2 linked regions of the Sporosarcina pasteurii genome follow. The protein of the gene in region 2 binds, or shares a complex with, the protein of the main gene of each other region. Links are inferred from orthologs where the notes say so. Each region holds a gene or a part of one and is shown on either strand. Other genes may lie near its edges.

What was found.
Region 1: the proteins of rpsG (region 2) and tig are in contact, whole or in part, in a crystal structure (PDB 3GTY), measured with the Thermotoga maritima proteins. The link is inferred for Sporosarcina pasteurii from one-to-one orthologs. Residues at the interface, in WP_004081843.1 of Thermotoga maritima: Lys34, Lys52, Lys55, Glu59, Arg62, Gln63, Glu66, Asn67, Lys69, Val71, Arg95, Ala109, Lys110, Lys111, Gly112, Arg113, Pro114, Glu117, Glu121, Ile124, Ala125, Tyr127, Asn128, Asn129, Thr130, Gly131, Lys135, Asp139, Arg142, Met143; in WP_004081061.1 of Thermotoga maritima: Glu122, Val124, Val129, Leu130, Tyr133, Glu188, Gly259, Ile262, Tyr263, Glu266, Ser270, Glu273, Gln274, Glu277, Arg308, Gln311, Ile312, Ser315, Tyr316, Glu325, Arg329, Arg336, Leu363, Phe366, Trp367, Arg373, Leu377, Arg381, Leu384, Glu387.

The regions. Positions count from the first base shown.
Region 1 is NZ_CP160452.1:1,294,123-1,297,331, forward strand. The notes cover bases 311-3,188. They hold tig (trigger factor), read left to right. Parts: upstream 311-1,045; coding sequence 1,046-2,332; downstream 2,333-3,188. Other genes in these bases: AB1H92_RS05880 (tetratricopeptide repeat protein), read left to right, coding at 311-945; clpX (ATP-dependent protease ATP-binding subunit ClpX), read left to right, coding at 2,483-3,188. In the rest of the region: more of AB1H92_RS05880, read left to right, coding at 1-310; more of clpX, read left to right, coding at 3,189-3,209. UniProt on the Bacillus subtilis protein: Involved in protein export. Acts as a chaperone by maintaining the newly synthesized protein in an open conformation. Functions as a peptidyl-prolyl cis-trans isomerase.
Region 2 is NZ_CP160452.1:3,120,827-3,123,954, reverse strand. The notes cover bases 1-2,797. They hold rpsG (30S ribosomal protein S7), read left to right. Parts: upstream 1-1,062; coding sequence 1,063-1,533; downstream 1,534-2,797. Other genes in these bases: fusA (elongation factor G), read left to right, coding at 1,582-2,797; rpsL (30S ribosomal protein S12), read left to right, coding at 537-956; AB1H92_RS15240 (ribosomal L7Ae/L30e/S12e/Gadd45 family protein), read left to right, coding at 187-435; rpoC (DNA-directed RNA polymerase subunit beta'), read left to right, coding at 1-55. Outside these bases: more of fusA, read left to right, coding at 2,798-3,128.

The sequences.
Region 1 (3,209 bases), 1.8 Mb from region 2 along the record:
AACTTAATTGTATTTCCTGGAACAGCTGAAAAGTTAATTCGTGAAGGAATGCAGTATGTTGAGCAACAACAATTTGAACAAGCTGTCCATTCGTTTGAAGAAGCGATGCAATTTGAACCAGAATCGGATGAATTTTTACTTCCTTATGCAATTGCACTTTATGAAATAAAAGCGTTTCAGCGTGCTAAGGAAATAACGGCAATGTTATTAAATCGTGGACCCGAAGATTACATAGGTACGATGGAGTTGTACTTGACGATACTCATTCATTTAGAAGAGTATGAAGATGTTGAAATGAAAATTGATATCTTATTGGAAGAAGGTTTTGTGCCTCAAGGAATGCTAAGTAAATTTAAATACTTACGCGATCTAAACAAACGGCTGGCGTTACGATATGGTAATGAAGAACCAATAGGGGCAGATGCACCATTCACGTTAGAAGAGTTTCTGGCGATGGATGGATTAGGTCAACAACAATTGCTTGCTTCTTTAGACGGAACGGATCTTCATGCAATCATAGAAGTGTTAGAGGATATTGTGGAAAGTAGCGAACTTTCTCCGATTGTCGTAACATTTGCGTTGACGCTATTGCACCAAGCACAATACTCAAGACAAGTCACGGTTCGTAAATTCGGTTTCGAGAAAGAAGTCATACCAGCCACAATGGCGTTACCAGGTCAGGATAAACGAACGCAAGCAGTTCTGGCTGAGTTGGAAAAGCTTTTAATCCAAGACCCATCACGATTGGAGTTAGCTTATGGCCTCGTCGAGAAATTTATGATTATTGCCTATCCGTTCGATTGGGGAAGTTATTCTAAAGAGGAAATTGCAAATGCCTATATTGAATACATAGATAGTTTATTTTCAGGTGAAGAACTTCCCAATACACCCCTTCTTGCATTCATCAAACAATTGGACAACGATTCAGATTTTAAACCAGTATAAAATATATTGAAAGATCATGACGTTATGCTATACTGAAACAGTTGTCAAAATTGCATATACGTGTAAAATAGATTTACAAAAGATTCGGAGGTTTTTTAACATGTCAATTAAATGGGAAAAACAAGAAGGTAACCAAGGCGTTTTAACAGTTGAGGTTCCAGCAGAAGAAGTTACAAAAGGTCTTAATCAAGCATTTAAAAAAGTTGTGAAAGATGTACAAGCTCCAGGTTTCCGTAAAGGAAAAATGCCACGTAAAATGTTTGAAAAAATGTACGGTGTAGAAGCTTTATACAATGATGCATTAGACTTCATCTTACCAGATGCTTATTCGAATGCAGTTGAAGAAGCAGGAATTGAGCCAGTAGATCGTCCTGAAATCGACATCGAGCAAATGGAAAAAGGCAAAGAACTTATTTTCAAAGCGACAGTTACAGTAAAACCTGAAGTGAAACTAGGAGAATACAAAGGTTTAGAAGTGACACGTCAAGAAACTGAAGTAACAGATGAAGAAATTGAAGAGCAATTAAAAGATCGCCAAACAGCATTTGCTGAACTAGTTGTAAAAGAAGACGGCGAAGTTCAAAACGGTGATACAGTTAAACTAGACTTCAAAGGTTTCTCTAACGGTGAAGCATTTGAAGGTGGAGAAGCACAAGACTTCGATTTAGAAATTGGTTCAGGTTCTTTCATTCCAGGCTTTGAAGACCAAATGATTGGTATGAAAGTCGGCGAAGAAAAAGAAATCGAAGTATCTTTCCCAGAAGAATACCATGCAGCAGAACTTGCAGGTAAACCAGCTGTATTCGAAGTGAAAGTTAATGAAATTAAAGCAAAAGAAACGCCAGAGTTAGATGACGAACTTGCAAAAGAAATCGACGAAGAAGTTGAAACGCTAGACGAGTTACGTAAGAAAATGAAAGAACAAACAGCTGAAGAAAAGAAAAATGCTTCTGAAACAGCGCTTCGCGATGATCTTGTTGAAGCAGCAGCACGCAATTCAGAAATCGATATTCCAGAAGTCATGATCGAATCAGAAGTTGAGCGCATGATGGGTGAATTCGAACAACGTCTACAACAGCAAGGTATGAACCTTGATCTTTATTTCCAATTCTCAGGTCAAGATAAAGAGGCGCTGAGTAACCAAATGAAAGACGATGCATTAAACCGTGTACGTGTTTCATTAACACTTGAAGCAATTGGTAAAGAAGAAAACATCGAAGTTGCAGAAGAAGACATTAACGAAGAATTACAGAAAATGTCTGATCAATTCGGTATGGACGTAGAGCAAATTAAAGCAGCATTAGGTGGTACTTCAGTACTTGAAAACGACCTTCGTTTCAATAAAACAGTTGAATTCCTTGTGGAAAACGCAAAAATTACTGAATAAGAAAAAGATATATGGACAAGGTACGGTAGACCGTACCTTGTTTTACATAAAATAAGTATTTTCAAGTCAATTGGTAATTAATTGAGTCCAAATTAGTTGATTATACGGATTGAGTCTTGTAATATTGTCACTTGAAAAGGGGTGAGCATAATGTTCAAATTTAACGATGAAAAAGATAATTTAAACTGTTCCTTTTGTGGAAAATCCCAAGAACAAGTTCGGAAGCTTGTAACAGGCCAAGGGGTCTATATTTGCGACGAATGCGTTGAACTTTGTGCCGAAATCGTCAAAGAGGAGATCGAGCTTGAAGAAGGTTTCGAGTTAAAAGATGTCCCAAAACCGAGAGAAATACAAAGTATTCTTGATGACTATTTAATTGGGCAGGACCGAGCAAAGAAATCGCTCGCGGTAGCTGTATATAATCATTACAAGCGTGTCAATTCTGGTAGTAAAATTGATGATGTAGAACTTGCGAAATCTAACATCGTTCTGATTGGACCTACTGGAAGTGGTAAGACATTACTCGCTCAAACGTTAGCCCGTATTCTTGATGTGCCATTCGCTATTGCAGATGCGACGTCATTAACAGAGGCCGGCTACGTCGGAGAGGATGTCGAAAATATATTACTAAAATTAATTCAAGCAGCAGATTATGATGTTGAAAAAGCTGAAAAAGGCATTATCTACATCGATGAAATCGATAAAGTTGCACGCAAATCTGAAAACGCATCGATTACACGAGACGTATCAGGTGAAGGTGTTCAACAAGCGCTACTGAAAATTTTAGAAGGGACGGTTGCAAGTGTTCCGCCACAGGGTGGACGTAAGCATCCGCATCAAGAGTTTATCCAATTAGATACAACGAATATCCTCTTTA
Region 2 (3,128 bases):
CGAAATCGAAAAGAATGATTTAGAAAACGCTGGAGAAACTGCAACTGCGGAATAACTGAAATAATTTACGGGGGGGCCTGTAGAATAAGGCCCTCCGATTTTTTCTTTCGTGTTGACAGGTAGAAAAAAAGATGTTAATATACAAAAGGTTGATAGTTACATGTCTGTACTTTGGAGGATATGAAAATGTCTTATGAAAAAGTGAAGCAGGCAAAAGAGACAATCATCGGTATAAAGCAAACAGTAAAAGCAATTCAAGCAGGCAAGGTAACAGAAGTTATCATTGCTCAGGATATAGAAGAACGGTTTACTCGACAGTTGTTAGAAGTAACCAATGAATATTCAATTCCTGTGACTTATGTTGCTTCAAGAAAACAGCTTGGAGAAGCATCTGGCATTGCGGTCGGTACATCCGTTGTTGCGCTTACTGAATAAACGTTTTTGTGCATTCTCGCACGAAAACTTGTTTTTACCCCTAAAATGAACCACCTGGATGTGTGGTCTTGCAAAACGTAAATGAGAGGAGGACAAAATCAATGCCTACAATTAACCAATTGGTTCGTAAAGGTCGTAGATCAAAAGTTTCTGGTTCTAAATCACCTGCACTTGGAAAAAGCTATAACAGCTTTAAAAAGACGATGACGGATGTTAATTCTCCACAAAAACGTGGCGTTTGTACACGTGTTGGAACGATGACACCGAAGAAGCCGAACTCAGCCCTACGTAAATATGCACGTGTGCGTCTAACAAACCAACTTGAAGTGAACGCTTATATCCCAGGTGAGGGACATAACCTTCAAGAGCACAGTGTTGTACTTATTCGTGGTGGACGTGTTAAAGACTTACCGGGTGTTCGTTATCATGTTGTACGTGGTGCGCTTGATACAGCTGGAGTTACTGGCCGTATGCAAAGTCGTTCTATGTACGGTGCGAAAAAACCAAAAGAAAAGAAATAATGTGAAATACAATCTAAGTGAAGTTGCATAAAAACCCAGCTGGTATTAAATGTGCAAATGACTTGATCCTTAAAATATAAGAAATGTGTGAAAGGAGGACAAAAACATGCCTCGTAAAGGTCCTGTAGCTAAACGTGATGTACTACCAGATCCGATTTATAACTCGAAACTTGTTTCACGTCTTATAAACTCAATGATGGTAGATGGTAAGAAAGGTACTTCTCAAAAAATTCTATACGGTGCGTTTGAACTTGTAAAAGAACGTTCTGGAAAAGATCCATTAGAAGTATTTGAAGCAGCACTTGAAAATGTAATGCCGGTTCTTGAAGTGCGCGCACGCCGTGTTGGTGGAGCGAACTACCAAGTTCCAGTAGAAGTACGTCCTGAGCGTCGTACAACACTAGGCTTACGTTTCTTCGTAAACTATTCTCGTCAACGCGGTGAGAAAACAATGGAAGAGCGTCTAGCTAACGAAATTTTAGATGCTTCAAACAACACTGGTGCTTCCGTTAGAAGACGTGAAGAACTACACAAAATGGCAGAAGCGAACAAAGCTTTCGCTCACTACCGTTGGTAAGTTGAAGTTATATATAACTCTTAACCGAGATGGAAGGAGATTGACAACATGGCTAGAGAGTTCTCCTTAGAGAATACTCGTAACATTGGAATCATGGCTCACATCGATGCCGGTAAAACGACAACGACTGAGCGTATCCTTTATTACACAGGTCGTATTCATAAGCTTGGTGAAACACATGAAGGTGCATCTCAAATGGACTGGATGGAGCAAGAGCAGGAGCGTGGAATTACAATCACTTCTGCAGCGACAACAGCTCAGTGGAAAGGTCACCGTGTTAACATCATTGACACGCCAGGTCACGTGGACTTCACAGTTGAAGTTGAACGTTCCCTACGTGTACTCGATGGTGCGGTAACAGTTCTTGATGCTCAATCAGGTGTTGAGCCACAAACTGAAACAGTATGGCGTCAAGCGACAAACTATTCTGTTCCACGTTTAGTATTTGTTAACAAAATGGACAAGACAGGTGCGGACTTCCACTATGCAGTGGGAACAGTACGCGAACGTCTAGGTGCAAACGCACATCCAATCCAATTACCAATTGGTGCGGAAGATCAGTTCCATGCAATCATTGACCTAATTGAAATGAAAGCTACTTTCTATGGTGATGACTTCGGGAAAGATGTTGAAGTAAGAGACATTCCTGAAGAACATCTTGCTGAAGCTGAAGAGTACCGTGAGAGTCTAATTGAAGCAATTGTTGAATTCGATGAAGACCTTATGGAAAAATACTTAGGTGGCGAAGAGCTAACTGTAGAAGAAATCAAAGCAGCAATCCGTAAAGCAACACTAGATGTTGAATTTTACCCTGTTGTTTGTGGAACAGCTTTCAAAAACAAAGGTGTTCAACTAGTTCTAGATGCAGTAATCGACTACTTACCAGCTCCAACTGATATCCAAGCGATTGCTGGATTTAATCCTGAAAACAACGAAGAGGAAACTCGTCCTGCTGATGACAATGGTCCATTCTCGGCACTTGCGTTTAAAGTTATGACGGATCCTTATGTTGGTAAACTAACATTCTTCCGTGTGTACTCTGGTACACTAAAGTCAGGATCTTACGTACGTAACACGACGAAAGATAAGCGTGAGCGTGTAGGACGTATCCTACAAATGCATGCTGACTCTCGTGAAGAAATCGCAGAAGTTCACTCCGGTGACATTGCTGCTGCGGTTGGTTTAAGAGACACAGGTACTGGTGACACATTATGTGATGAAAAAGCACCTGTTATCTTAGAGTCAATGGAATTCCCTGAGCCGGTTATTTCCGTTGCAATCGAACCAAAAACAAAAGCTGACCAAAGTAAAATGGGTGAAGCTCTTGCGAAACTTCAAGAGGAAGACCCGACGTTCAGAGCACATACAGATGAAGAAACTGGCGAAGTAATTATTGCTGGTATGGGTGAATTACACTTAGACGTTCTAGTTGACCGTCTACGTCGTGAATTTGGCGTTGAAGCTAACGTTGGAGCACCACAAGTATCTTACCGTGAAACATTCCGTCAAGCAGCGGAAGTTGAAGGTAAGTTCGTTCGTCAATCTGGTGGTCGTGGACAATACGGTCATGTATGGGTTGAATTCTCTCCAAACGA